3 regions of the Paenibacillus sp. SEL3 genome follow, and region 2 is predicted to be linked to each of the others. Evidence: riboswitches for the same ligand, from Rfam matches in the RefSeq annotation. Region 2 holds a riboswitch; each other region holds the start of a gene.
What was found. Region 2 has a riboswitch for glycine ahead of ACYCS5_RS08465 (alanine/glycine:cation symporter family protein). Riboswitches for the same ligand answer to the same signal wherever they lie in the genome.
Positions count from the first base shown of each region.

Region 1: it holds a riboswitch for glycine, as region 2 does, so the genes downstream of both, sdaAB (L-serine ammonia-lyase, iron-sulfur-dependent subunit beta) here and ACYCS5_RS08465 (alanine/glycine:cation symporter family protein) in region 2, are expected to answer to the same signal.
Region 3: it holds a riboswitch for glycine, as region 2 does, so the genes downstream of both, ACYCS5_RS05490 (alanine/glycine:cation symporter family protein) here and ACYCS5_RS08465 (alanine/glycine:cation symporter family protein) in region 2, are expected to answer to the same signal.

Region 1 covers NZ_CM137725.1:3,651,200-3,661,653, forward strand. The annotation lists gene ACYCS5_RS16875 (Ig-like domain-containing protein) at 206-2,542, shown strand; gene sdaAA (L-serine ammonia-lyase, iron-sulfur-dependent, subunit alpha) at 2,703-3,602, opposite strand; gene sdaAB (L-serine ammonia-lyase, iron-sulfur-dependent subunit beta) at 3,592-4,281, opposite strand; glycine riboswitch at 4,493-4,608, opposite strand; gene ACYCS5_RS16890 (DUF6359 domain-containing protein) at 4,946-6,550, shown strand; gene ACYCS5_RS16895 (ABC transporter ATP-binding protein) at 6,879-7,910, shown strand; gene ACYCS5_RS16900 (ABC transporter ATP-binding protein) at 7,888-8,814, shown strand; gene opp4B (oligopeptide ABC transporter permease) at 8,828-9,796, shown strand; gene ACYCS5_RS16910 (ABC transporter permease) at 9,825-10,454, shown strand, end outside.
Region 2 covers NZ_CM137725.1:1,808,643-1,819,096, forward strand. The annotation lists gene ACYCS5_RS08445 (ABC transporter substrate-binding protein) at 1-1,100, shown strand, start outside; gene ACYCS5_RS08450 (carbohydrate ABC transporter permease) at 1,134-2,009, shown strand; gene ACYCS5_RS08455 (carbohydrate ABC transporter permease) at 2,032-2,859, shown strand; gene ACYCS5_RS08460 (iron-containing alcohol dehydrogenase) at 3,008-4,180, shown strand; gene ACYCS5_RS08465 (alanine/glycine:cation symporter family protein) at 4,239-5,657, opposite strand; glycine riboswitch at 5,816-5,910, opposite strand; glycine riboswitch at 5,929-6,005, opposite strand; gene ACYCS5_RS08470 (glycoside hydrolase family 1 protein) at 6,174-7,631, opposite strand; gene ACYCS5_RS08475 (LacI family DNA-binding transcriptional regulator) at 7,845-8,816, shown strand; gene licT (BglG family transcription antiterminator LicT) at 9,050-9,892, shown strand; gene ACYCS5_RS08485 (beta-glucoside-specific PTS transporter subunit IIABC) at 10,125-10,454, shown strand, end outside.
Region 3 covers NZ_CM137725.1:1,154,724-1,165,177, forward strand. The annotation lists gene ACYCS5_RS05460 (MIP/aquaporin family protein) at 1-276, opposite strand, end outside; gene ACYCS5_RS05465 (PTS transporter subunit EIIC) at 595-2,076, shown strand; gene ACYCS5_RS05470 (ABC transporter substrate-binding protein) at 2,274-3,557, shown strand; gene ACYCS5_RS05475 (carbohydrate ABC transporter permease) at 3,591-4,466, shown strand; gene ACYCS5_RS05480 (carbohydrate ABC transporter permease) at 4,489-5,316, shown strand; gene ACYCS5_RS05485 (iron-containing alcohol dehydrogenase) at 5,465-6,637, shown strand; gene ACYCS5_RS05490 (alanine/glycine:cation symporter family protein) at 6,696-8,114, opposite strand; glycine riboswitch at 8,273-8,367, opposite strand; glycine riboswitch at 8,386-8,462, opposite strand; gene ACYCS5_RS05495 (glycoside hydrolase family 1 protein) at 8,631-10,088, opposite strand; gene ACYCS5_RS05500 (LacI family DNA-binding transcriptional regulator) at 10,302-10,454, shown strand, end outside.

The sequences.
Region 1 (10,454 bases), 1.8 Mb from region 2:
TGGATCTGTTGTGAAAACTCTTCACTATGGCCCTGAAGATACACAAATTGTAATGTCTAAATCTTTATCAGAAATGATCTAGTTAATAAGGACCAAATTTCCCTTGAAGCCTAAACTATTCTTTTCCATATGACGACATAAAACGTAGGTATAAGGATTTTGCGAAATCCTTAATTTAAGTTTTGAAATGGGAGGGAATTAGATTTTGAAGAATAGATGGTCCGGTTTTCTGGCGTTGGTCATCCTGATTTCAAGTTTTACATCATATGCAGGGTTTGCATCTGCAGCAGAAGCAGTGCTTTCCAAGATTGTCCTTTCGTCTAACGAGGTAACTTTGCAACAGGGGGATACAGCTGCATTGACGGCTACGGCTGTTTTTAGTGATGGGACAACCTCAAATGTAACCGTAAGCACGGATTGGAAAAGTGATAACACAGCTATTGCTACTGTGTATAATGGTACAGTTTCGGCCAAGGCTGAAGGGGAAGCCACCGTGGTTGCGACCTATAAAGATAAGGTACAATCGGTTCAGGTACATGTAACGAAAAAGGTTAAGGCGCTGACATCTAGTGTACAAAGCCTGAACTTGCGTTCAAGCGGTACAGGACAGGTTGATTTGACAGCGACATACAGTGATAATACAACAGCTCAGGTTTCGGGTGATGCTACTTGGACCTCGGATAATCAAAAGATTGCAACTGTAGTTAACGGTTTGGTTACCGCTCAGGGAGCAGGTACAGCCAATATTAAGGCCGTATATGGTCAGCAGACCGTAACCATTGCTGTACAGGTAGAGCAAGTTAAACGTCTTGATGTCAGTTCATCAGAGGTTTCTCTTTTGCTGAAGGATACTGAGAAGGTTAAACTTTCAGCGACGTTCCCGGATGGATCGGTACAGGACGTGACAGAGTCCGCTGAGTGGAGCTCCAGCAATGCAGCTGTGGCGGATGTACTGAAAGGCACCATTACCGGCTATAGCGCGGGAAAGGCGACAATTACAGGTAAATATGGCACGATGTCCGCTACGATTTCGGTGGATGTCGATCAAACGAATAAGCTGAAAGCCAGCGAATCCAATATTTTTCTCCGTTTGGATGAATCTAAAAAAATACAGGTTTCTGCTGTTTACCCGGATGGAACAGTAACGGATATCACGGATAAAGCTACTTGGGCATCAAGCGATGAAAAAATTGCAACGGTGAATAAAGGAACGATTATGGCCATCGGTGCGGGTTCGGCAACGGTGACCGCTAAGTATGGAGATAAGACCGTTTCGATCAAGACAGATGTCGAAACCTCTAGATTTCTGGATTTGAGCGAGGACAAGCTGAGCTTGAATGCCAAGGAATCCAAAAAGCTCAAGCTGACCGCAACGTACGTAACAGGTACGGAAGAAGATATCACAAGTAAGGCAGAGTGGAAGTCCAGCAATGAAGATATCGCTTTTGTCAGCGCGGGGGAAGTCACAGGTTATAAAACAGGTGAGGCTACCATCACCGCTTCTTATGGCGGCAAAACAGCTACAGCTACGGTATCCGTAAATGTACCCGGGGATCTGTCTCTGTCCTCCAAAACGGCAACAATTGATATTAATGAGGACTATACTGCAACTTTGACGGCTACTTATGCGGATGGGCGTAAGGAAGATGTAACACAGGATGCAGAATGGGCTTCAAGCGCGGAAGATATTGCCTCTGTGTCCAAAGGAACGATTACGGGTAAATCTGCTGGTAAAGCGGTTATTACAGCGACCTATAATGGCAAAAAACTAACAATTAACGTACAAGTGGGCCTTGTAGACCGTCTGGAAACAGACTCGCGTGTAATTGCGCTTGGTGCTCAGGAAACGAAGCAGCTGAAAGTAACAGGAGTTAAGAGTGGTGGTACAAAAACAGATGTAACCAAGGATGCCACCTGGACAACTAGCAATGTAAAAGTGGTTGAAGTTAGCGAAGGTTTGATCAAAGCGAATGGTAGTGGTAAGGCAACTGTGACTGCTTCATATGGCAAGCAAAACATTACGTTTACGGTAGAAGTGGACGTAGCGCAAAAGATTGAAGCGGATGCAATCGCGCTATCGCTCAAATCTGGAGATCAAAAAACCATCGCGATTGTGGTTAAATCGAGCGATGGTAAAGAAAAGGATGTTACAACCCAAGCTGAATGGAAAACGTCCAATTATAAGGTAGCCACTGTTAAAAAGGGTCAGGTTACCGCGGTCAGCTACGGTAAAGCTAACATTCAGGCGAAGTTCGGCGGGAAGATCATCAGCGTACCTGTAGATGTTGATACGCTTAAATATTTGCAAACAGACGAAGTCGCCTTGAATTTGAAGGCAGGACAGCTGGCTAAGGTTACGGCTACAGCCACGTATAAGGATGAGTCGGAGAAGGATGTTTCCAAACCGGCTGTCTGGTCCTCGTCCAGAATTATTGTGGCGACCGTCAAAGACGGTAACATTAAGGCACAGGGCAAGGGCAAAGCAGTAATTACTGTGAAATATGCAGGTAAAATGACGAAGATACAGGTAACCGTTCAGTAATCTGTAACCCGACTAAAAAGAAAAAGAGCAAGCATACGTCCAGCGACGATATGCTTGCTCTTTTCTTTATAAGGGCGAATTCTCTTTCCCTAGGACAATGTAGGGGAGAGGTAGTCGCCTTGTTTTATAGAGGAAAAGTAATTGGTTTAAAGCTTAGAAATTACGACTTATTCTTCTTGATTGATGGGTTGCGTGTAAGTGATTCGGTCAAACGCTTGCCAGTCGGCGTCTGAGCCAAGCCGCCTTTGGCGGTCTCGCGGTGCTTCGACGGCATCGCGCTGCCGACTTCAAGCATCACGTCAATGACTTCGTCAGACGGAATAGCGCTGCGCACACCCGCCAAAGCCATGTCCGCTGCGGCAAGCGCAGTCACGGCTCCCAGCCCGTTGCGCACGATGCACGGAATCTCCACGAGTCCGGCGACGGGGTCGCAAATCAGGCCGAGCGTGTTCTTAAGAGCGAGGCCCACGGCGTGAACAGCTTGTTCAGGCGTACCACCGCGCAGCTCGACCATAGCGCCAGCGGCCATCCCGATAGCTGAGCCAATCTCAGCCTGACAGCCTCCCTCCGCGCCAGAAATGAAGGAGTTGTTGGCGATCACGTAGCCAATGGCTCCAGCGGCGAATAGGCCGTTCACCATATGCTCATCATCCCAGCCGAACCGTTCCTGCGCACTGATGAACACACCAGGGATAACTCCACATGAGCCTGCGGTAGGAGTGGCGACAATGCGACCCATAGATGCATTAACCTCCGACACGGAGAGGGCATAAGCCATGGCGAGCGCGGAGGCATCACCGGAGCAGGTCTCCCCTGACCGCAGATACTCGGCCAGGCGCTTGCCGTCGCCGCCCGTCAATCCACTGCGGGATACGGTGTCTTGTGTCTGACCGCGATGAACAGCTTCCTTCATGATTTCATAATAATCAGACATTTGGCGAAAGATTTCTTCCTCCGTTGTATTCGTTTCTTGTACCTGCTCTTGAATCATCAAGCGGCCAATCGTGGTGGATTCTTCAGCGCATAAAGCGCTGATCTCATGCAGATGGCTAAACCGCATCGGATTCAGCTCCTTTTTTCAAATTAATCATCTTAATTTCATACATATGAGGTAAAGAACGCAGTTCCGCAATCAGTTCAGCTGGAGCAGAACTGTCCGTTTCAATGGCGGTGAGTGCTTCACCATCCCGGCCTTTGCGATCTACGTGCATATAGGCAATGTTAATGTGGGCCGCGCCCAGCGCTGAAGTTATTGCGCCCAATGTACCGGGCTTATCCGAGTGGAGAAGCACCAGCGTAGGCAGCTCCCCGGTCAGATTGACCCGGAATTCGTTGAGTTGCTGGACATGGATGCTGCCGCCGCCGATGGAGGAGCCCAGCAGTGTGCGCTGATCCTCGCCCTTCCACAACTCGAAACGGACGGTGTTCGGATGAGGAGCGGGGAGTCCACTGACGGCGAATTCCACGGTCATCCCGGCTTGCTCGGCCCATTGCTCGGCATCTGGAATCCGGTGATCGTCCGTATCGTAATTAAGCAGTCCTGCGATGAGCGCCAGATCCGTACCGTGTCCTTTATACGTATCGGCAAAGGAGCCGTACAGTGTCATACGGGCACGGTCAGGCTGCGCCCCGAGCCAGTGCCGGGCAACGCGTGCGAGTCGCACCGCGCCTGCAGTGTGTGAACTGGAAGGTCCGGTCATGGCCGGGCCGATAATAGAAAATACATCTTTGAAACGCATGGTGTGGCCCCCTGTGTGTTCTAATACCATACTATATGGTATTTCCGCGTCTTTGCGCGGTTATGACGGTTCCTAATGCTGACGCACAATGTGAGCACAAAAAAGGACAGGATAAGGAAGTTTCCCTTATCTCTGTCCTCGTTACCTGAGAGTTTCGTGCGGTGTTCTTACCGCCTTACCCCTTGGGTGGCTTGCGCTCTCTCCAGAGTTGCGTCAGATGACGATACATGGACCTGAGAGATTATCCGCCAGCCGGGTGCTGGCGTCTTGCTCCTTCGGTGCCGCCAGAGTGTAAGCCTCCTGGACAGACTCTCCCGTCATCTTCATTCGCGTATACCGTTCTACATGTCTTTCTTAGCGTAATGTATGACGTGCTCGGTGTCAATCACAGGGTTCAATTTTTACATAAACGAGGATTTTGCAAAAAACCAATAAGCGACTTCCAATGAACAATATATAGATCGAAATGGCCTAGTTCGTCTAGATATCGCGCTTTGGAGCGATTGGAATCGAATTTTGCAAAATCCTGAAACAGGTGCATTTCCAATAAAAAAGATTAAAGTTTACATAATTGTGGATGAAATCAGGAAGGAATTAGAAGATTGGCGGCTAATCTGATAGAGGACAAGTACATTTATGGAAATCATAGGAGGGATATTGACGTATGGTAAAAGGCTTGCGGTTCACAGGTTCACGCTTAAAAGGGATGCTGCATCTAGCAGCGATCGTTTCACTGCTGATCGGGATCTTCGTTCCGTTCGGTCAGGTCAAGGCAGAGGGAGCATTGACAGTAGCCGAAGCACTTCAGGGCCAAAGCAGTGGAGGTACGGTGACGGTAGAAGGTTATATCGTCGGACATGCTACCGGATCGAAAACGGCTAACTTTTCTTCTCCGTTTGCGAATGATTTTAACGTACTGATTGCCGACCAGGCCAATGAACGTAGCACGTCTAATCTATTGGATGTGCAGCTGACATCTGCGTACAGAGGGCAATTTGGGTTAACAGGTCATCCTGGACTGGTCGGCAGCAAAATTCGCGTGACAGGTACGCTTGGTGCCTACAATAATTTTGGTGGAGTAAAAAGTCCAAGCGCTGTGGAACTGGTGAGTGGAAGCGAGCCGGGGGAACCAGGTGAACCTGGCGAACCTGAACCTGGCAACCCGGGTCAACCCGGTACTACACTGCCGGATGGAAAAGGCAAAAAGGTGCTGTTCGATAATACGCACGCACAGACGGCTGGTGCAGCAGATTGGGTCATTGAAGGCGCCTTCTCCGACTTTGCCAATGGATTACGTAATGTAGGCTTTACTGTGGATCAATTGAACCGCCCTATTCCTTTTACTTATGGAGAACAGGCCATAACCTATGATAAGCTGCGCCAATATGATGTGTTCATCATCGGTGAAGCGAATGTGGCCTTTAAGGCATCCGAGCAGGCTGCCCTGCTGCAATATGTGAATAACGGGGGAAGTGTCTTCTTCATCTCCGACCATTATAATGCCGACCGTAACAAAAACCGTTGGGATTCCTCCGAGGTTATGAATGGCTACCGTCGTGGAGCCTATACTAATCCGGCCAAAGGCATGACTGCAGAAGAAGCTGCATCGCCGGCGATGCAAGGGCTAACTAGCTCTGATTGGCTGGCAAACAACTTTGGTGTTCGTTTCCGTTACAATGCGCTTGGCGATGTAAATGCTACGGACATCGTAGCCGCAGATCAATCCTTCGGCATTACCAAGGGTGTACGCTCGATTGCCATGCATGCGGGATCTACGCTGGCTATTATTGATCCTACCAAAGCCAAAGGAATTGCCTATATCCCGACAGGTACAAAAAAATGGGGCAATGCAGTAGACCAAGGAGTCTATAACGGCGGAGGCCGTGCGGAAGGACCTTATGCCGCTATCTCCAAGGTAGGCCAAGGCAAGGCAGCATTCATCGGTGATTCTTCCCCTGTAGAAGATGCTACACCTAAATATGTGCGTGAGGAAAACGGACAGTCAAAGAAGACATATGATGGCTTCAAAGAAGTGGATGATTCCACCTTCCTGGTGCAAACGGTCCAATGGCTTGCATGGAAGCAGGACTACACGAAATTGTCTGATGTGGCAGGTTTGACTCTGGATCAACCAACGAAGCTTCTGCCATTCGAGGAACCAGCGGCTTCCACGGAACCGCAACCTGAGCCTTGGTCTGCTCCTGCAGCAGGCTACAAATGGTACGATCCTAGAACATTCAAGTCTGGCTCCTATGGAGCGGCTTCGTAAATTATATTGTCAGGAGCTCAATGTGAGCTTGGGTTAGTTAGTCGTTTGATCCCTGCTGAGGGATCAGGCGACTTTTTTTGTGATGAAAATTAACCTGTGGTTGGTTATTTCATTACATTTTGTGCCAGAAAGGCCGCACTATTGCTGGATCATTGATTTTTTAAATGATGTTGATAGCATAATCTTAATTGATATATCCATATACTGGTGATAGGATGTATTCAAATTATTCCGACAAAAACGGTATGTAATGTTCATGAGAGGTTTTAAACATCAAACATGGTGAGAATAAGCGGGACAAGACCATGGAGAATGGAGGAAGCGCGCATTGAATACCGAACCTGTGTTGGAAATTAAAGGATTATCCGTATCTTTTCGCATCCAGGATCAATATCACCCCGCAGTCGACCATCTGGATCTGACGGTCAACCCCAATGAAGTGCTGGCTGTAGTCGGAGAATCCGGCTGTGGCAAAAGCGCGTTAGCGCTTTCGATCCCGCAACTGCATGACATGGAACGCACGCGTGTAGAGGGGGAGGTCTTTTTTAAAGGAACGGACTTGAACCGTCTTTCCTCAGGGCAAATGAATAAAATCCGCGGAGCGGGAATTGGCATGATCTTTCAGGACCCGTTGACAGCACTCAACCCGTTGATGAGCATTGGCAAGCAGATTGAGGAAAATCTCGATTATCATACGTCACTATCTACGAAGCAAAAAAGGGAACGTGTGCTTGAGCTGCTGGAAAGTGTAGATATACCGAATCCAGTGCGTGTGTATGATCAGTATCCGCATGAACTGTCAGGAGGGATGCGGCAGCGTGTGATGATCGCGATTGCCATAGCTTGCCGACCTTCTCTTATTATTGCAGATGAGCCGACGACTGCGCTCGATGTAACGATCCAATCGCAAATTCTCGACTTGCTCAAACAGCTTCAACAGGAGACTGGGAGCGGTATTATCCTGATTACGCACGATCTTGGTGTTGTGGCAGAAGTAGCCGACCGCGTGGTGGTCATGTATGCCGGAGAAATCGTGGAGAGCGCTGATGTTTTTGAATTATTCAGGCATCCACAGCATCCGTATACGCGTTCTTTGCTTGCTTCCATGCCGGGATCGCATACCAAGGGGGAATCACTGCATGTCATCGGCGGCATTGTTCCCTCATTACAAGATATCCCCCGCAATAGCTGCCGCTTTGCTCCACGTATTCCCTGGATTCAGCAGAGGGTGCATGAAGACCATCCCCAATTAAATGAAATTTCCCCTGGACATTGGGTCCGTTGTACATGTTATCAGCATTTCCATTTTGAAGACGAGGCAAAGGGGGAGGCTGCTCATGGCACTACTGGAGTTAAATGATTTGAGGGTGCACTATCCGGTGCGCGGTGGTTTCTTCCAGCGTGTTATCGATCAGGTGAAAGCAGTGGATGGCGTGTCGATCAGCATTGAGGCAGGCCAGACCTACGGGCTGGTGGGGGAATCTGGCTGTGGGAAAACGACGACAGGCAGGACGATCATCGGTCTAAATAAGCTGACGAGCGGACGGATTTTGTTTAAAGGAAAGGACCTTGCAGCTCTAAGTAGTAACAATCGTCATCCATTGCGTAGAGATATTCAGATGATTTTTCAGGACCCATACTCTTCGCTTAACCCGCGTAAGCGCGTATTGGATGTCATTGCTGAACCGCTGCGAAATTTTGAAAGGCTGAGTAGTGAGGAAGAGCGGAGAAAAGTACAGACGTTGCTGGAAAAGGTCGGCTTGAACGCCGATGCAGCCTATAAATATCCGCATGAATTTTCCGGGGGGCAACGACAGCGGATCGGGATCGCGCGTGCGCTGACATTAAACCCCAAGCTGATCATTGCTGATGAGCCAGTGTCAGCACTGGACGTTTCCGTGCAGGCACAGGTGCTTAATTTTATGAAGGATGTGCAGCAGGAATTTAATTTGACGTATTTGTTCATCAGCCATGATTTAGGTATTATCCGCCATATGTGCGACCAAATCGGTATTATGTATCGGGGCCGTCTAGTGGAGCAGGGGAGCGAGCAAGATATTTATGAGCGTCCACAGCATCTGTATACCCAGCGCCTCATTGCAACCATTCCCAATATTGATCCTACAAAACGGCTGGAAAATGCTCAAAAAAGGCGAATGCTTTTATCCTCCTACAAAACAGAGCTACCCAAACATCTAGACGCGAGTGGAAAACCGTTTGCACTAAAATCAGTAAGTCCATCCCATCAAGTCGCACTACCATAAGGGGGGTACAGAAATGTGGAAATTTACACTGCGTCGGCTACTGGTTATGATCCCTCAACTTTTTGCACTGAGCGTGCTTATATTTTTCCTAGCTAAGGCTATGCCGGGGGATGCCCTGACAGGACTTATTACCTCGACACCCAATCTGAATCCGGCCGCACTGGAAGAACAGCGACAAAGACTGGGACTGAATGATCCGGTGTGGGTGCAGTATGGGAACTGGCTCGTCCAGCTTGCTCACGGGGATCTGGGCAAATCTTATGTACATAAAATTAGCATTACCGATCTGATTGGCAGCCGTCTGGGGAACACGTTCTTTCTGGGCGTAGTTATTCTGGTTCTGACGTATCTGATCGCCATTCCGCTCGGCGTACTCAGCGGTCGTTATCAGCATAGTCTGCTGGACAAAACCGTCGTGGGCTATACCTATCTCAGCTTTGCGACACCTCTATTTATACTCGCGTTGCTGCTGCTGTATGTATTCGGCTTCAGGCTCGGCTGGTTTCCAACCAGCGGCAGTGTGGATGTAGGTGTGGAGCCGGGGGCATGGTCATATTACGTGAACAAGTCGTATCATCTCATTTTACCGGCGGTTACAGGCGCATTGCTCAGTACAACGGCTACGATTCAGTATTTGCGCAATGAGGTCATTGACACAAGACTGAAGGATTTTGTGAAAACAGCGCGTTCCAAAGGGGTGCCCGAAGGTAAAATTTATTCCCGCCATATTTTCAAAAACTCTCTATTGCCGATTGCTGCCTTTTTGGGCTATGACCTGACGGGAGTCATTGCAGGCAACATTTTTCTTGAATCTATTTTCGGTTATCCGGGGTTGGGCCAATTATTTCTTCAGTCCATCACTCAACGGGACTTTTCAGTCGTGAACGCGCTGGTCATGATTTCTGGCTTCTTGGCACTATTAGGGACCCTTTTATCTGATGTCATCCTGAGCAAGGTCGATCCCCGCATTCGAATTGAATAGCGAACAAGTCTAGAGAAAGGGAGGGATTATGGTGTCTATACAGGTGGAGGAGGTCTTCACGCCGGAAATCATTCATAAATCACCATCCAGTTGGTCTGTACTGCGTCGTGAGCTGGTGCGTGACAAAATGGCCTTGGTTTCCATTGGCTTTGTGATTCTGTTCTTGATCTTTATATATGCCTCTGTCCTGTTTGTAAATCAGGATGTAGTCACGACGGTCGATTTGGGCGCGATTCGTGAAGCTCCAGGCTCAGTGCATTGGCTGGGGACAGATCGAGCGGGCAGAGATATTTTCGGCCAACTGGTCATTGGAGCCCGCAATTCCTTCACTATTGGCTTTACGATTACATTGTTATCCGCCGCTATTGGCTTAACATTAGGTTTACTGGCTGGTTTTTATGGGGGAATGGTCGATAACATCATCATGCGAATCATTGATTTTATCCTGGTGCTTCCATTCTTGATGCTGGTTATCGTATTTGTCAGCATTGTACCCAAAAGCGGCATAGGGTCCTTTATTTTTATCATGACTGCCTTTTTATGGATTGGAAAAGCACGCCTGATCCGGGCCAAAGTGTTGTCGGAGCGCGAACTGGATTATGTGCAGGCTTCCAAAACCCTTGGCACACCCAATTGGAAAATCATCTGGTTTGGCGTG
Region 2 (10,454 bases):
AACACTTTCCCAACATTGAATTAAAAACTCAAAAAATAGGTGGTGACTTCAAAGCTAAACTGAAGACAACGCTCGCAGCTCGTTCTGGTGAACCAGACATCGTAGCTCTGAACGACTGGATGGTGGAGCTATTTCCAAGTGCGGATCGTTTTTATGATTTAAGGGAGCTCGGAGCAGACCGCCTAAAAGATCAATATTTGGAATGGAAATGGAATCAGGGGATCACTCCTGATGGTAAAATGATTGCATTTCCCATGGATACTGGGCCTACTGCCCTCTTCTATCGAAGCGATCTATTTAAGCAAGCAGGCTTGCCTAGTGATCCTGAAAAGGTTAGTGCCTCGATCCGCATATGGGATGATTACATGGCAGCCGGAGAACAACTTCAGCAGAAATTCGGAAGCCGTTCGTTTTTGGCTGATAATATTGTAAACGTTTACAATCAAGTGCTCGCTCAGCATACAAACCTCTACTTCAAGCCGGATGGCAGCTATATTGGCAATCAATCTCCTGACATCCGTCTGGGCTGGAAAACCGCTGTCGATTTCCACAAGAAGCATCTGCTCGCCAATGCGGATGGCTGGACTCCCGAATGGAACGCTTCGGTCAATAACGGCAAAATTGCCTCTTTTGTAGGGGCTGTTTGGATGAAGCAAGTTCTCACAGAGGCCGCGCCGGATACAGCTGGCAAATGGAGAGTCGCCCGTGCTCCTGGAGGAGACGGCAACCTGGGTGGTTCGTTCATTTCTATCCTCAAATCCAGCAAACATCCCAAAGAAGCCTTTGAAGTCCTGACCTGGCTGCAAAACCCGGAACACCAGTTGGAAGCCTACCACAAAATCGGTCTGTTCCCGTCCACTCCCGGCGTCTATAACGATCCTATCATGGGGACACCCGAGCCTTTCTTTGGGGGTCAGGCCACCGGACTCATCTTCGCCGCCTCCGCACGTCATGTGAAAAGCAGCTATTTCGGCGAGCGCTACCCTGTCATCCACGGCATTGTGACCCGTCGCCTTGCTAATGTTGCCAAGCAGGATGCTAATCCTGATGCATTATGGACGGAAACCATGGAACGAATCGAACGGGAATTACAGCGATAAAAAAACAAAATTCAAAAAAGGCGTGTGGACAATATGCTGAGAGAAATCTGGAAGCACCGTGCCGTTTATGCTGCGATCTCGCCGTTTTATCTGCTGTTTGGCATCTTTGGACTGTTTCCGATTGGTTTTTCATTATACCTGGCGTTTCACAAATGGGACGGAATCGGAGACATGACCTACAACGGCTGGGGCAACTTTCGCTACCTTGTAACAGATCATGAATTTTGGCAGGCTGTAGGCAACACCTTTGTGATCTGGGTGTATGCAACAATTCCAATGCTATTCTTCGCACTGATTATTGCCTTTCTGCTTTATGCCCCATTTGTGAAAATGCGCACCTTATGGCGAGTTGGATTCTTCCTGCCCAATGTGACGTCTATTGTGGCCGTCGCCATCATATTTGGTGCCTTATTTGCCAACAATTTCGGATTTCTCAACTACCTTCTGCAACTCTTGGGACTGCCCATGGTTCAATGGCTGAATGTGCCATGGGGTATCCAAATTGCCATTTCTTCTATGGTCGTATGGAGATGGATGGGCTATAACGCAATCATCTATCTGGCCGGACTTCAGAGTATTCCGCATGTGCTGTATGAGGCCGCCAAAATAGACGGAGCAACCGGAGCACAAGCTTTTTTCCGCATCACTATCCCCATGCTGCGCCCAGTCATTCTGTTTACGGTCATTACGTCCACCATCGGCGGTATGCAACTCTTCACCGAGCCACAGGTCCTGGTCGGTAATGACGGCGGTTCCGGGGCAAGTGGCATGACCATCGTTTTATACCTGTACCGCGAGTCGTTCATTAACAACTATTTTGGATATGGTGCAGCCGTCGGATGGGGAATGTTCCTCATCATTGCTCTATTCTCCATCATAAACTGGAAACTCGTTCAAGGTAAAAAATAACGATGGGAAGGAGCTTCACAACATGATGCAGACACGTGCAAAATCCTTTGTTTTATATGCCGGATTGTTGGTGGGAATCATCCTGTCGATGTTTCCATTTTACTGGCTGATCGTTATGGCAACCCGTACAACTTCAGACATCTATCGTTTTCCACCGCAATTGTGGTTTGGCGGCCACTTCTTGGATAACATAACGAGAGTATTGCAGCAGATTAATTTTGCCGGAGCCTTTTTTAATACCCTTTTTGTAGCTGGTTCTGTTACCTTATTGGTTCTGTTTTTCGATTCACTGGCAGGTTTTGCATTCGCCAAGTTTGATTTTCCGGGCAAAAAAGTGCTATTTATCGTTCTGCTAGCTACAATGATGGTCCCTTCACAACTTTCGCTTGTCCCCTCCTTTGTCATGATGGCCACCTTTGGATGGGTAGGTACGTTCAAAGCGCTTATTATCCCGGGGATGGTAAATGCCTTCGGCATTTTCTGGATTCGTCAATATGCGGAAGAATCCATTCCAAAGGAGCTGCTGGATGCGGGGCGGATGGACGGATGCAGCTTTTTTCGGCTGTACTTAAATGTAGCACTGCCTATTCTACGTCCTGCGTTCGCTTTTCTCGGCGCGTTTACCTTTATAGGAGCCTGGAATGATTATTTATGGCCGCTAATCGTCTTAACGGATGAGCGTAAATTCACGCTCCAGATTGCACTGTCACAATTAAACGGGATATACAATACGGATTATGCGATGGTCATTGCGGGCACCCTGCTTGCTGTACTGCCACTTATAATTTTATTTCTTTTCATTAGCCGCCAGTTTATTTCCGATCTTGCCGCCGGAGCGGTCAAAGATTAGATTTATTTGAATTCCCTTATTCATTTCATGTATAATAGTTAATCGTCATTTCAAATAGCTTACATGGTAAAGTTAGGTATTCAACAGGCAATCAGGTTAAGCGATTTACGATTTGAACATGAACTATGAACTGAGGGGAACTTTCCAGATGAACAAATTCACATATTATAACCCCACCAAATTAATTTTTGGAGACAATCAAATTGAAGAACTGCAGCAGGAGCTGCTGAATTACGGCAAAAATATTTTACTGATATACGGAGGCGGAAGTGTCAAGCGAAATGGTCTGTATGACCAGGTATTAAACGCGTTAGAGCCGCTACATCTTAACATTCATGAATTGTCCGGCGTAGAGCCGAATCCGCGCTTGTCTACCGTTAAGAAGGGCATCGACATTTGCCGAAATGGAAACATCGACTTCTTACTTGCAGTAGGCGGCGGAAGCGTTATTGATTGCACCAAAGCCATCGCAGCAGGGGCTAAATATGACGGCGATGTGTGGGATATTATCAACAAAAAGCACATGCCGACCGAGGCTCTACCATTCGGCACCATCCTCACACTCGCCGCCACCGGTTCAGAAATGAATCCGGATTCTGTCATCACCAACTGGGAAACGAACGAAAAATACGTATGGGGCAGCGCGGTGACGCATCCGAAGTTTTCGATTCTGGACCCAAAAAACACCTTCTCTGTGCCACGTGATCAGACGGTATATGGCATGGTGGATATGATGAGCCATGTGTTTGAACAGTATTTTCACAATGTTAAAAATACACCGTTGCAAGATCGTATGTGCTTTTCCGTGCTGCAAACCGTGATTGAAACTGCACCTAAACTGCTGGAGGATTTGCACAACTACAAGCATCGTGAAACGATTTTATATGCCGGAACGATTGCTCTTAACGGAACACTGCAAATGGGCTACTTCGGGGACTGGGCTTCGCATACGATTGAACATGCATTATCAGCTGTATATGACATTCCTCATGCTGGCGGTCTAGCGATCCTATTCCCCAACTGGATGAGACATACGGTGGATCAGGATGCTGCACGCATGAAACGGCTGATGCTCAGTATGTTTGACTTAGACACCGTAGGTAAAACAGATAGAGAAATCGCCTTGGAAGGTATTGACCGTCTTACTGCATTCTGGACAAGTCTCGGTGCCCCTTCCACCCTGGCCGATTACAATATTAATGATGAGCAATTGGAAAAAATCGCAAACATTGCAGCCCGTGAAATGGAATACGGAGGCTTCGGTAACTATAAAAAGCTTAATCAAGGAGATATTTTAGCTATTTTGCGCGCATCGTTATAACATTTAAAAAGGGAGTGTCCTCAAGCCTATGGTGGCTGAAGACACTCCCTTTTGGAATTTATGAATTAACCGTTTGTCCCTTTTCTTCTACTTGGATAGCAGCCCCTACATGGGTACCTGCAAGAATACCCTTTTTCTTATTAGGATACAAAGAATCCATATAGGTTCGGGTTTCTGCAACTACGATTCCCGATAAGCCAAGCAGTGCAATCAGGTTCGGGAAAGCCATCATTGCGTTAAAGATATCTGCCAGCAGCCAAATGGCTTCCAACTTGATGAACGCACCTCCTGCCACAAGTGCGATGAACAAATAACGGTATGGTTTAATCCATTTGACACCCAGTAAATATTCAACACAACGTTCCCCGTAGTAATTCCAGCCCAGTATCGTTGTAAATGCAAATAAAATAAGGCTAATCGTCACGAGTTCTGCACCAGCCGGAAAGGCACTGGAAAACGCATGCTGGGTCATCAGACCTCCATCGTCATTTCCACTCCATATTCCCGTAACCAGCAACGTAAATCCCGTCAGATTACAAATAATCATCGTATCGATAAATACGCCTGTCATGGATATCAACCCTTGTTCTGCAGGCCATTTCGTCTTAGCAGCAGCTGCTGCAATTGGCGCACTTCCCAAACCGGCTTCATTAGCAAAAATACCTCTGGCAACTCCACTTCGCATCGCCAACATAATCGTCGCTCCGGCAAATCCACCCGTTGCAGATGTGGTCGAGAAGGCCCCTTGTAATACTAAAGCAATCGCATGAGGAAGCTCTCCTGCAAACTTAATGAGTACAATTAAGCAAACTACGATATAGAGCCCCGACATGAATGGAACAATCTTTGTGGATACCTTGGCAATACTTTTGAGTCCTCCAATCGTAACAACAGCAGTTAACACGGAAATAATGATCGCTGTAACTACCGTTGGCACTCCAAAGCTACTTTCCGTCGAAGAAACGATAGCCTTTACTTGCGGAAAAGTACCGATTCCAAATAGGGCTACAAGAACACCAGAAAAGGCAAACAACATCGCCAGCGGCTTGAAACGGCGGCCAAGTCCGTTTTCAATATAATACATCGGACCACCCGAAAATTGTCCGTTCCGGTCTTTAACACGGTATTTAACGGATAATAATCCTTCCGCATATTTGGTTGCCATCCCGAAAAAAGCTGCAACCAGCATCCAGAATAATGAACCGGGCCCACCCAGCTTGATCGCTGTCGCCACGCCAACAATACTTCCTGTACCTACAGTAGCTGCCAGTGCCGTACTCAATGCACCGAAGCTGCTTACATCTCCGCTACCTTCGTCCGGCGCTTTACCAATTAGCTTGAGCGCCAAAGGCAATCGAATAACCTGAAGCAGCTTCAAGCGGATCGTTAGCCACAACCCCGTGCCCATCACGAGAATAAGAAGCGGCGCTCCCCATATCCAGCTGTCAATCGTTTCTAACACATGTACCAAATTCATTTCAACCCGCTCCTCCAGCATATTAGAAAACAAAAAAGAGTCAAATCCGCTGATTCGACTCCTGGAGAGGTTAAAGGCACGAAAAAATACAACCATCTTGTGCAGGTTTTGCCTCTAATAGCTCATAAAAAAGCCTAGGGCATTCCCTGTCACAGGTTATTCGCGTCTCTGTCCTTTTGCCTGAGAGTTTAAGCAGATGTTCTCTGCGGTGCACCTTCGGCGCCCAATTAAGGGTCTCTCCAGAGTTCTGTCCGTTTACGGTCCCCGCTTGTGGCTGTAAACAGCCTAAGCACCTGAGAGTTTTGCCCCTTCGGTCGGAACTTTCGTTCCATCTCCCGCAAACATCAACCAGACATATGAAATTTTTATTCATTATACAGAAAACTTTCAGCTTATTACAAGTGAAAAGTTTGTGAAGCCCTCTGAAATATTATTATTGAGTCTATCAAAAAAGCGGGTACAGCAGATCGCATCCTTAGGATGTCCTCTGCTATACCCGCCCGAGATGATATGGAATTACAATTCTTCACCGTTGGTTGCTATCACATTTTTATACCAATTAAAAGAGTCTTTTTTGGAGCGTTTGAGCGTTCCGTTACCGTCATCATCCAGATCAACGTAAATAAATCCGTAGCGCTTGGACATTTCGGAAGTAGACATGCTCACAAGGTCGATAGGGCCCCAGCTGGTGTAACCAATCAGATCAACACCGTCGGCAATCGCTTCCTTCATTTGGGCAATATGCTGACGCAAGTAATCAATGCGATATGTGTCATGCACAGAGCCATCTTCCTCCACCTTATCATATGCACCCAAGCCATTTTCCACGATGAACAGAGGCTTTTGATAGCGATCATAAAACGTATTCAGTGTAACACGCAGGCCGATCGGATCGATCTGCCATCCCCAGTCGGAGGACTGCAGATACGGATTTTTCACGCCGCCAATCAGGTTTCCTGCTGCTTTCTCGCCTTCTGGACCTGCCGATACGGTCAAGGTCATGTAGTAGCTAAATGAGATAAAATCAACCGTATTATTTTTCAAAATTTCGTCATCGCCGGGTTCTGTCTGGATCACAATATTATTTTCTTCAAAATAACGATTCATATAGTTGGAATATTCCCCACGGGCATGCACATCCGTAAAGAATAGGTTCATCTGATTTTCATGCTGGGCTTTCAGTATATCCGCTGGGTTACACGTATGTGGATAGCTTTCTATACGTGCCAACATACAGCCGATCTGAGCACCCGGGATGATCTCATGTCCCCGTTTGGTTGCCAGTGCACTAGCTACAAATTGATGATGCAATGCTTGATATATCGCTTGCTGTTTGTTTTCTACACGGTCAATAACCACACCGCCACCGGTGAACGGACTCATGGTCATTACATTGATTTCATTAAAGGTCAGCCAGTATTTTACTTTATCCTTATAGCGTGTAAACACCGTTTCGGCATAATTGACGTAATGCTGTATGACTTCACGACCCAGCCAGCCATTATACTTCTGAGTCAGACCTAGCGGTGTTTCATAATGTGACAATGTTACCAAGGGCTCAATATTATATTTGCGTAGCTCATCAAATACATTGTCGTAGAATTGCAATCCTGCTTCATTCGGCTCGTGATCATAGCCATTCGGGAAAATCCGCGACCAGTGGATGGACATACGAAATACTTTAAAGCCCATTTCAGCGAACAATGCAATATCTTCTTTGTAGTGGTGGTAAAAGTCCACACCTTCACGTTTTGGGAAACGGGCATTGACTTTGCCTGCCAAAATGTCTTCGAGTCGCTCGGACGAAATCTCTATAGCGTGATCGTTCTTACGTTCCGCTTTGGGTACATAAGCAATCATGTCTGCGCTGGACAAGCCTTTTCCATCTACGTCAAAAGCACCTTCCAATTGGTTGGCTGCAGTTGCCCCGCCCCACAAGAAGTTTTTCGGAAATCCTTTTAGCATCTTCGTCATGGTATAAAGACCTCTTTCCGTATATAAGATTTTCACTTTGGCCTAAGTAATCCCATCAAATGCTGCAAATGTGAATCCATACCTAACGGTAACCGTTCTCCTTTGAAATGCATTGACAGATGCTTTAAAATAGATGTAATGCCCTCATAAGCATCCTAATTGTTGTAACGCGTTTCATGTCAAGTATTTTTTTCTTATGTGAGGAGAAGCACCATGTCGAATCTTGATCAAATTGCAAAACTGGCGGGCTTTTCCAAGGCTACGGTATCCAGAGTATTAAATCAGTCCCCCCATGTCAGTCATGAAACAAGAGCTAAGATTTTGAAAATCATGCAGGAATTAGATTATGTTCCTAATCGGAATGCCATTTCCCTATCCAAGGGTCAGACGCTTCAGATTGGTATCATCACTTCAACGATTAATGAAATTGTTCTTGCTTTTCTGGACAGCTTTGTAGAAATCGCCGGACAATATGAATTCCAGACCATTATTTATACTTCGGGAGAAGACAAAAAGAAAGAGCTTCAAGCTTTTGAAGATTTAAAAAGAAAAAGAGTCGACGCGCTGGTCATCATTTCCTGCGTGAATGACACTGATTTTTTGAGTACCTATTGTAAATATGGCCCGATCGTGGCCTGGCAACGAATGGAGCATACCGATATTCGCTCCGTCGCAATGGATCAATATGAAGGTTACATGCTAGCATTAAAGCATTTGATACAAAAAGGCTATACCCGTATAGCCAATGCTTTTGGTCGTCCGAGCAGCATCAATACCCATAGCAGACAACGAGCCTATGAACAGATCATGAGTGAGCACAATCTGCCAGTGTTGCAACACTGGAATCACTCTTCAATTTATAATATCCGTGATGGCGAACAGGTCGTACGGGATTTGTTACAGCATCGGGGGGAATTCCCAGAGGCTATTTTATGTGCTAACGATTATGTAGCTGTGGGCATTCTCTGCGAAGCACGCAGACAACGGCTGAACGTACCGGGAGATCTGGCGATTGTTGGGTTTGATAACACGGAGCTGTCGCATACGTTGGGGATTACAACGATTCAAAATCCTATCATGGCTCAAGCACAAAATGCTTTTTTCATGCTTTCCCCCCAGCTGATTGGACGCCAAATGGAGCTTCATTCGCTAGAGTACAGCCTCATTGAACGTACGACCACATAAGGTAACGCTTTACTTGCAAATTAGGCAAAAGGGTCTTGATATAAAATGTTTTTTGTCGAAACAGAATAAAAAATGTTGAAATCGCTTTTTTTTGTGCTACAATAGCACTATATCGAAGGATTGTGACCGGTGATGCGGGCAATGCCTGAGTTCAATTGAGTACTATTGCTAACAATAGTATTGAATTGTGCTTAGGCATTTTTTATTGGTAAAGGATGGGAGGGGGAACTTCAATGATTATTGAGAAGGTGCTCAATAACAACGTCCTATTGACTAAAAACGATAAAGGCAAAGAGGTCATCGTGATGGGAAGAGGTATTTCCTTCAAAAAGGTGGCTGGCGATCAAGTCGATGATGATAAAATAGATAAGATTTTCATGTTAAATGAAAACGAGTTCACGGCCAAACTAACCGAGCTGCTGAACGATATTCCTGTATCTCATCTGGAGGTCGTGAATGAAATCGTAACCCATGCAACAGAAGTGTTGGATACGGAGTTAAGCGATAATATTTATTTAACGTTGACCGACCATATTCATTTTGCCATACAACGGCAAGAAAAAGGACTGGCACTCCAAAACGCGATGCTGTATGAAATTAAACGCTTTTACAAAAAAGAATTTGCAGTTGGACTGGATGCTCTCCAAAAAATTGAAAATACGCTCGGAGTAAAATTGGGCGAAGATGAAGCGGGATTTATTGCATTGCATATGGTGAATGCACGGATTGACGGTAACGAAATGAAATCTACACTGAAAATGACCGAGATTGTCCAACATATATTGAACATTATTACGTACCATTACGGGATTGTGCTGGATGAGTCTTCTTTTAGCTATTCGAGATTTTTGACACATTTGCAATATTTTGCGATGCGAGTGATTCGTAAAGAAGTCATTCACAGTGGTGAAGAATTCTTGTACAACCAGGTGAAGCAGACGTATACCGAAGCTTTTGCTTGCGCCCAAAAGATCAATGAGTATCTGGAAAAAACATACGATCAATATTTAAGCAAGGATGAATACGTATATCTAACTATCCATATTCATCGGGTAACTGAGCGTAATAACATATAAGACTAACAACTTCATACCCCTCATCGTTCATGGATTGTGACTGGTAAGGCAGGCAAAACCTAAACTGATGGTGAAATCGACGTTCCCTTATAGGAAGAGTGCGCAGTTTTCACCACGAGTTTAGGTTTTTCTTGTTTACAAGGTTAAAAAGATGCATGCCGGCGCATCTTAGCAACAAATGTAAACGGTAAACCCTATCAGTAGCAAGAATAACCCATAAGGAGTTCTAAATATGAGTGATAAAGAACTATCTAAAAAAATAGTGACTCTCGTTGGCGGCGAAGAGAATGTCAATTCCGTATTCCATTGCGCTACACGCTTGAGATTTAAATTAAAAGATCGCACAAAAGCAGACAAAGCTGCACTGGAAGCAACACCTGGTGTCATTACAGTGGTGGAAAGCAGCGGCCAGTTCCAAGTGGTCATCGGCAACAATGTAGGTCAAGTATTTGAGCATATGATGGCAGAAACGAATTTGCAGGATGCAGACAATCCTAATGCCAAAAAGGAAGAATCTTCCGAAAAAACAAATGTTCTCGGCAAAGCGGTCGATATCATTTCC
Region 3 (10,454 bases), 650 kb from region 2:
CCCAAGAAGCTGAGCCACAATATAGCCGGATACATCTTGCCATGGAAAACTACCCTGAAATGCCAACGCGAGTGTAACTGCCGGATTCAAATGCGCTCCGCTGATTTGACCCACTGCATACACCGCAATAGCTACCGCAAGCCCCCAACCCATTCCGACCACAATCCAGCCGGAAGCGTGGGCAAATGACTTTTTCAGGGACACCCCTGCGCACACTCCGCCACCTAGGGCAATAAGAATCATTGTCCCTATGAATTCGGCTGCGTATGGCGACATACAACCTACCTCCTCAATAGATCACCCGATTTTGATCGCTTTCATCGCACAAAAAAAAGAAAAGCCATCACAAATCAACCCTGTGCTGTACCATGGGATGTCTGCGTGGCTCTCTTGTCTCCGTCACGATTATTAACTTAAATTTGATACTATATAAGCATGTAAGCGATGTCAACTGCGGATTTACGTCATTTCATAGCTTAAAATAATCGTTGACCATGTTAGATCCCCCGATTTATGATGTAAAAAAATGGGCACAAGTAAGGATTTCAGGATGAATACGACACTCCCAAACTCGATGAAGAAGGGAAGAATGTTATGCTGAAATTTCTGCAAAAAATCGGCAAGTCGTTAATGCTTCCAGTAGCTACTCTACCCGCCGCAGGGATTTTGCAAGGATTAGCTCTGATTAATTATGAAACGGATATACCGTTTGGTCCCGTAGTTGGCGGATTTCTGAATCATTATGTCACTCCTTTTCTGAACGAGGGGGCGGGGGCTATCTTCGGTAACCTTGCGCTCATTTTCTCCATTGGTGTTGCCATTGGTCTGGCAGGCGACGCAGTAGCCGCATTATCGGCAGTCATTGCCTATATGGTGTTGACCCGTATTTTGGCGGCAGTGCCGGGTATATTTGCATATATTCCAGACGACGTCAAGCTGGACATGGGCGTATTGGGTGGTATTTTTATCGGTGGATGGTCTGCTTTTCTGTTTAAAAAATATCATAATATTCAGCTCCCGGATTGGCTTGGCTTCTTCTCAGGCAAACGTTTTGTCCCCATGATTACCGCCTTCACGACCATGATTCTGGCCATTCTGCTCGGAATGATCTGGAGTCCGGTACAAGATGGGATTGCAGCCTTCGGCAACTGGATTGTCGGGTTTGGCGGAATCGGATCAATGGTATTCATGATTGCCAATCGGCTGCTGATCCCGCTCGGTTTGCATCATGTACTAAACTCAATCGCGTGGTTTCAGATTGGTAACTATACGAATGCAGCTGGCGAAGTTGTTCATGGTGACCTGACCCGTTTCTTTGCAGGCGATAAATCAGCTGGTCTATTCATGTCCGGTTTCTTCCCTATTATGATGTTTGCTCTCCCGGCAGCCGCTCTCGCATTCATCCATACGGCTAAACCGGAAAAACGTAAAGCCGTCGCTTCCATTTTCATCGGTTCTGCGCTGGCATCGTTCCTGACCGGAATTACCGAGCCCCTCGAATTTTCGTTTATGTTCATTGCACCATTGCTTTACGGCGTTCATGCTCTGCTGACAGGCCTGAGCGGCCTGGTCGTATACCTATTGGATGTCAAACTGGGCTTTTCCTTTTCAGCAGGACTCATTGACTATTTGGTCAATATGAAACTCTCCACTCACCCATTGCGAATGATCCCGGTCGGGCTTGTCTTCGCCCTCATCTATTACTTTCTGTTCCGATTTATCATTCTCAAATTCAACCTAAAAACTCCTGGGCGTGAAGATGATGGAGAAGACAGTCTCCTGTCTGAGGCTAACGAATCTGTACCCAATAAAAAAGCAAACGCTACATCCGACACTCCGTCCAGTCAGGCAGGCAGGGTACTAACCTATCTCGGCGGTTCGGACAATATCCTAAGCATTGATGCCTGCATCACACGGCTGCGTCTTGTCGTCAAAGACGACAAAGCAGTTAACGATCAAGCTCTCAGGCAGCTCGGAGCGTCGGGAATCATCAGGCTTGGTAACGGTACCCTGCAGGTTATTTTCGGGACTCGGTCCGAAATTCTGAAAGATGAAATACTGCGGTTGATGTCATGAGCTGAATCCCTAACTTAAGTACGTGCGTTCTTCATATAACAGACGCACGTGCTTTTTTTTATGGATAAACGTTTCAAATTTTTTGTTTTTGGTTAAGGCAATGCACATAAATGGGTAACAGCTTCATATGATGGAGCTAAACCATTTACAACTTGTTTAGCAGGCAGATTATCTCAGACAGCAAGGAGGGAAATGATGTGAAGACAGTACAATGGTTGGTATTATGTCTTGCTTTTCTCACTATGTTCAGTGCTTGTAGTGGACCCTCGTTCTCTGAAAGTCAATCATCTGAAACTAATTTGTCAAATGGAAAAAAGATAACGCTTACATTATGGTATTGGAACCGTTCCATTGATGATGAACTACTCGCCCAAGCGGAAAAACACTTTCCCAACATTGAATTAAAAACTCAAAAAATAGGTGGTGACTTCAAAGCTAAACTGAAGACAACGCTCGCAGCTCGTTCTGGTGAACCAGACATCGTAGCTCTGAACGACTGGATGGTGGAGCTATTTCCAAGTGCGGATCGTTTTTATGATTTAAGGGAGCTCGGAGCAGACCGCCTAAAAGATCAATATTTGGAATGGAAATGGAATCAGGGGATCACTCCTGATGGTAAAATGATTGCATTTCCCATGGATACTGGGCCTACTGCCCTCTTCTATCGAAGCGATCTATTTAAGCAAGCAGGCTTGCCTAGTGATCCTGAAAAGGTTAGTGCCTCGATCCGCATATGGGATGATTACATGGCAGCCGGAGAACAACTTCAGCAGAAATTCGGAAGCCGTTCGTTTTTGGCTGATAATATTGTAAACGTTTACAATCAAGTGCTCGCTCAGCATACAAACCTCTACTTCAAGCCGGATGGCAGCTATATTGGCAATCAATCTCCTGACATCCGTCTGGGCTGGAAAACCGCTGTCGATTTCCACAAGAAGCATCTGCTCGCCAATGCGGATGGCTGGACTCCCGAATGGAACGCTTCGGTCAATAACGGCAAAATTGCCTCTTTTGTAGGGGCTGTTTGGATGAAGCAAGTTCTCACAGAGGCCGCGCCGGATACAGCTGGCAAATGGAGAGTCGCCCGTGCTCCTGGAGGAGACGGCAACCTGGGTGGTTCGTTCATTTCTATCCTCAAATCCAGCAAACATCCCAAAGAAGCCTTTGAAGTCCTGACCTGGCTGCAAAACCCGGAACACCAGTTGGAAGCCTACCACAAAATCGGTCTGTTCCCGTCCACTCCCGGCGTCTATAACGATCCTATCATGGGGACACCCGAGCCTTTCTTTGGGGGTCAGGCCACCGGACTCATCTTCGCCGCCTCCGCACGTCATGTGAAAAGCAGCTATTTCGGCGAGCGCTACCCTGTCATCCACGGCATTGTGACCCGTCGCCTTGCTAATGTTGCCAAGCAGGATGCTAATCCTGATGCATTATGGACGGAAACCATGGAACGAATCGAACGGGAATTACAGCGATAAAAAAACAAAATTCAAAAAAGGCGTGTGGACAATATGCTGAGAGAAATCTGGAAGCACCGTGCCGTTTATGCTGCGATCTCGCCGTTTTATCTGCTGTTTGGCATCTTTGGACTGTTTCCGATTGGTTTTTCATTATACCTGGCGTTTCACAAATGGGACGGAATCGGAGACATGACCTACAACGGCTGGGGCAACTTTCGCTACCTTGTAACAGATCATGAATTTTGGCAGGCTGTAGGCAACACCTTTGTGATCTGGGTGTATGCAACAATTCCAATGCTATTCTTCGCACTGATTATTGCCTTTCTGCTTTATGCCCCATTTGTGAAAATGCGCACCTTATGGCGAGTTGGATTCTTCCTGCCCAATGTGACGTCTATTGTGGCCGTCGCCATCATATTTGGTGCCTTATTTGCCAACAATTTCGGATTTCTCAACTACCTTCTGCAACTCTTGGGACTGCCCATGGTTCAATGGCTGAATGTGCCATGGGGTATCCAAATTGCCATTTCTTCTATGGTCGTATGGAGATGGATGGGCTATAACGCAATCATCTATCTGGCCGGACTTCAGAGTATTCCGCATGTGCTGTATGAGGCCGCCAAAATAGACGGAGCAACCGGAGCACAAGCTTTTTTCCGCATCACTATCCCCATGCTGCGCCCAGTCATTCTGTTTACGGTCATTACGTCCACCATCGGCGGTATGCAACTCTTCACCGAGCCACAGGTCCTGGTCGGTAATGACGGCGGTTCCGGGGCAAGTGGCATGACCATCGTTTTATACCTGTACCGCGAGTCGTTCATTAACAACTATTTTGGATATGGTGCAGCCGTCGGATGGGGAATGTTCCTCATCATTGCTCTATTCTCCATCATAAACTGGAAACTCGTTCAAGGTAAAAAATAACGATGGGAAGGAGCTTCACAACATGATGCAGACACGTGCAAAATCCTTTGTTTTATATGCCGGATTGTTGGTGGGAATCATCCTGTCGATGTTTCCATTTTACTGGCTGATCGTTATGGCAACCCGTACAACTTCAGACATCTATCGTTTTCCACCGCAATTGTGGTTTGGCGGCCACTTCTTGGATAACATAACGAGAGTATTGCAGCAGATTAATTTTGCCGGAGCCTTTTTTAATACCCTTTTTGTAGCTGGTTCTGTTACCTTATTGGTTCTGTTTTTCGATTCACTGGCAGGTTTTGCATTCGCCAAGTTTGATTTTCCGGGCAAAAAAGTGCTATTTATCGTTCTGCTAGCTACAATGATGGTCCCTTCACAACTTTCGCTTGTCCCCTCCTTTGTCATGATGGCCACCTTTGGATGGGTAGGTACGTTCAAAGCGCTTATTATCCCGGGGATGGTAAATGCCTTCGGCATTTTCTGGATTCGTCAATATGCGGAAGAATCCATTCCAAAGGAGCTGCTGGATGCGGGGCGGATGGACGGATGCAGCTTTTTTCGGCTGTACTTAAATGTAGCACTGCCTATTCTACGTCCTGCGTTCGCTTTTCTCGGCGCGTTTACCTTTATAGGAGCCTGGAATGATTATTTATGGCCGCTAATCGTCTTAACGGATGAGCGTAAATTCACGCTCCAGATTGCACTGTCACAATTAAACGGGATATACAATACGGATTATGCGATGGTCATTGCGGGCACCCTGCTTGCTGTACTGCCACTTATAATTTTATTTCTTTTCATTAGCCGCCAGTTTATTTCCGATCTTGCCGCCGGAGCGGTCAAAGATTAGATTTATTTGAATTCCCTTATTCATTTCATGTATAATAGTTAATCGTCATTTCAAATAGCTTACATGGTAAAGTTAGGTATTCAACAGGCAATCAGGTTAAGCGATTTACGATTTGAACATGAACTATGAACTGAGGGGAACTTTCCAGATGAACAAATTCACATATTATAACCCCACCAAATTAATTTTTGGAGACAATCAAATTGAAGAACTGCAGCAGGAGCTGCTGAATTACGGCAAAAATATTTTACTGATATACGGAGGCGGAAGTGTCAAGCGAAATGGTCTGTATGACCAGGTATTAAACGCGTTAGAGCCGCTACATCTTAACATTCATGAATTGTCCGGCGTAGAGCCGAATCCGCGCTTGTCTACCGTTAAGAAGGGCATCGACATTTGCCGAAATGGAAACATCGACTTCTTACTTGCAGTAGGCGGCGGAAGCGTTATTGATTGCACCAAAGCCATCGCAGCAGGGGCTAAATATGACGGCGATGTGTGGGATATTATCAACAAAAAGCACATGCCGACCGAGGCTCTACCATTCGGCACCATCCTCACACTCGCCGCCACCGGTTCAGAAATGAATCCGGATTCTGTCATCACCAACTGGGAAACGAACGAAAAATACGTATGGGGCAGCGCGGTGACGCATCCGAAGTTTTCGATTCTGGACCCAAAAAACACCTTCTCTGTGCCACGTGATCAGACGGTATATGGCATGGTGGATATGATGAGCCATGTGTTTGAACAGTATTTTCACAATGTTAAAAATACACCGTTGCAAGATCGTATGTGCTTTTCCGTGCTGCAAACCGTGATTGAAACTGCACCTAAACTGCTGGAGGATTTGCACAACTACAAGCATCGTGAAACGATTTTATATGCCGGAACGATTGCTCTTAACGGAACACTGCAAATGGGCTACTTCGGGGACTGGGCTTCGCATACGATTGAACATGCATTATCAGCTGTATATGACATTCCTCATGCTGGCGGTCTAGCGATCCTATTCCCCAACTGGATGAGACATACGGTGGATCAGGATGCTGCACGCATGAAACGGCTGATGCTCAGTATGTTTGACTTAGACACCGTAGGTAAAACAGATAGAGAAATCGCCTTGGAAGGTATTGACCGTCTTACTGCATTCTGGACAAGTCTCGGTGCCCCTTCCACCCTGGCCGATTACAATATTAATGATGAGCAATTGGAAAAAATCGCAAACATTGCAGCCCGTGAAATGGAATACGGAGGCTTCGGTAACTATAAAAAGCTTAATCAAGGAGATATTTTAGCTATTTTGCGCGCATCGTTATAACATTTAAAAAGGGAGTGTCCTCAAGCCTATGGTGGCTGAAGACACTCCCTTTTGGAATTTATGAATTAACCGTTTGTCCCTTTTCTTCTACTTGGATAGCAGCCCCTACATGGGTACCTGCAAGAATACCCTTTTTCTTATTAGGATACAAAGAATCCATATAGGTTCGGGTTTCTGCAACTACGATTCCCGATAAGCCAAGCAGTGCAATCAGGTTCGGGAAAGCCATCATTGCGTTAAAGATATCTGCCAGCAGCCAAATGGCTTCCAACTTGATGAACGCACCTCCTGCCACAAGTGCGATGAACAAATAACGGTATGGTTTAATCCATTTGACACCCAGTAAATATTCAACACAACGTTCCCCGTAGTAATTCCAGCCCAGTATCGTTGTAAATGCAAATAAAATAAGGCTAATCGTCACGAGTTCTGCACCAGCCGGAAAGGCACTGGAAAACGCATGCTGGGTCATCAGACCTCCATCGTCATTTCCACTCCATATTCCCGTAACCAGCAACGTAAATCCCGTCAGATTACAAATAATCATCGTATCGATAAATACGCCTGTCATGGATATCAACCCTTGTTCTGCAGGCCATTTCGTCTTAGCAGCAGCTGCTGCAATTGGCGCACTTCCCAAACCGGCTTCATTAGCAAAAATACCTCTGGCAACTCCACTTCGCATCGCCAACATAATCGTCGCTCCGGCAAATCCACCCGTTGCAGATGTGGTCGAGAAGGCCCCTTGTAATACTAAAGCAATCGCATGAGGAAGCTCTCCTGCAAACTTAATGAGTACAATTAAGCAAACTACGATATAGAGCCCCGACATGAATGGAACAATCTTTGTGGATACCTTGGCAATACTTTTGAGTCCTCCAATCGTAACAACAGCAGTTAACACGGAAATAATGATCGCTGTAACTACCGTTGGCACTCCAAAGCTACTTTCCGTCGAAGAAACGATAGCCTTTACTTGCGGAAAAGTACCGATTCCAAATAGGGCTACAAGAACACCAGAAAAGGCAAACAACATCGCCAGCGGCTTGAAACGGCGGCCAAGTCCGTTTTCAATATAATACATCGGACCACCCGAAAATTGTCCGTTCCGGTCTTTAACACGGTATTTAACGGATAATAATCCTTCCGCATATTTGGTTGCCATCCCGAAAAAAGCTGCAACCAGCATCCAGAATAATGAACCGGGCCCACCCAGCTTGATCGCTGTCGCCACGCCAACAATACTTCCTGTACCTACAGTAGCTGCCAGTGCCGTACTCAATGCACCGAAGCTGCTTACATCTCCGCTACCTTCGTCCGGCGCTTTACCAATTAGCTTGAGCGCCAAAGGCAATCGAATAACCTGAAGCAGCTTCAAGCGGATCGTTAGCCACAACCCCGTGCCCATCACGAGAATAAGAAGCGGCGCTCCCCATATCCAGCTGTCAATCGTTTCTAACACATGTACCAAATTCATTTCAACCCGCTCCTCCAGCATATTAGAAAACAAAAAAGAGTCAAATCCGCTGATTCGACTCCTGGAGAGGTTAAAGGCACGAAAAAATACAACCATCTTGTGCAGGTTTTGCCTCTAATAGCTCATAAAAAAGCCTAGGGCATTCCCTGTCACAGGTTATTCGCGTCTCTGTCCTTTTGCCTGAGAGTTTAAGCAGATGTTCTCTGCGGTGCACCTTCGGCGCCCAATTAAGGGTCTCTCCAGAGTTCTGTCCGTTTACGGTCCCCGCTTGTGGCTGTAAACAGCCTAAGCACCTGAGAGTTTTGCCCCTTCGGTCGGAACTTTCGTTCCATCTCCCGCAAACATCAACCAGACATATGAAATTTTTATTCATTATACAGAAAACTTTCAGCTTATTACAAGTGAAAAGTTTGTGAAGCCCTCTGAAATATTATTATTGAGTCTATCAAAAAAGCGGGTACAGCAGATCGCATCCTTAGGATGTCCTCTGCTATACCCGCCCGAGATGATATGGAATTACAATTCTTCACCGTTGGTTGCTATCACATTTTTATACCAATTAAAAGAGTCTTTTTTGGAGCGTTTGAGCGTTCCGTTACCGTCATCATCCAGATCAACGTAAATAAATCCGTAGCGCTTGGACATTTCGGAAGTAGACATGCTCACAAGGTCGATAGGGCCCCAGCTGGTGTAACCAATCAGATCAACACCGTCGGCAATCGCTTCCTTCATTTGGGCAATATGCTGACGCAAGTAATCAATGCGATATGTGTCATGCACAGAGCCATCTTCCTCCACCTTATCATATGCACCCAAGCCATTTTCCACGATGAACAGAGGCTTTTGATAGCGATCATAAAACGTATTCAGTGTAACACGCAGGCCGATCGGATCGATCTGCCATCCCCAGTCGGAGGACTGCAGATACGGATTTTTCACGCCGCCAATCAGGTTTCCTGCTGCTTTCTCGCCTTCTGGACCTGCCGATACGGTCAAGGTCATGTAGTAGCTAAATGAGATAAAATCAACCGTATTATTTTTCAAAATTTCGTCATCGCCGGGTTCTGTCTGGATCACAATATTATTTTCTTCAAAATAACGATTCATATAGTTGGAATATTCCCCACGGGCATGCACATCCGTAAAGAATAGGTTCATCTGATTTTCATGCTGGGCTTTCAGTATATCCGCTGGGTTACACGTATGTGGATAGCTTTCTATACGTGCCAACATACAGCCGATCTGAGCACCCGGGATGATCTCATGTCCCCGTTTGGTTGCCAGTGCACTAGCTACAAATTGATGATGCAATGCTTGATATATCGCTTGCTGTTTGTTTTCTACACGGTCAATAACCACACCGCCACCGGTGAACGGACTCATGGTCATTACATTGATTTCATTAAAGGTCAGCCAGTATTTTACTTTATCCTTATAGCGTGTAAACACCGTTTCGGCATAATTGACGTAATGCTGTATGACTTCACGACCCAGCCAGCCATTATACTTCTGAGTCAGACCTAGCGGTGTTTCATAATGTGACAATGTTACCAAGGGCTCAATATTATATTTGCGTAGCTCATCAAATACATTGTCGTAGAATTGCAATCCTGCTTCATTCGGCTCGTGATCATAGCCATTCGGGAAAATCCGCGACCAGTGGATGGACATACGAAATACTTTAAAGCCCATTTCAGCGAACAATGCAATATCTTCTTTGTAGTGGTGGTAAAAGTCCACACCTTCACGTTTTGGGAAACGGGCATTGACTTTGCCTGCCAAAATGTCTTCGAGTCGCTCGGACGAAATCTCTATAGCGTGATCGTTCTTACGTTCCGCTTTGGGTACATAAGCAATCATGTCTGCGCTGGACAAGCCTTTTCCATCTACGTCAAAAGCACCTTCCAATTGGTTGGCTGCAGTTGCCCCGCCCCACAAGAAGTTTTTCGGAAATCCTTTTAGCATCTTCGTCATGGTATAAAGACCTCTTTCCGTATATAAGATTTTCACTTTGGCCTAAGTAATCCCATCAAATGCTGCAAATGTGAATCCATACCTAACGGTAACCGTTCTCCTTTGAAATGCATTGACAGATGCTTTAAAATAGATGTAATGCCCTCATAAGCATCCTAATTGTTGTAACGCGTTTCATGTCAAGTATTTTTTTCTTATGTGAGGAGAAGCACCATGTCGAATCTTGATCAAATTGCAAAACTGGCGGGCTTTTCCAAGGCTACGGTATCCAGAGTATTAAATCAGTCCCCCCATGTCAGTCATGAAACAAGAGCTAAGATTTTGAAAATCATGCAGGAATTAGATTATGTTCCTAATCGGAATGCC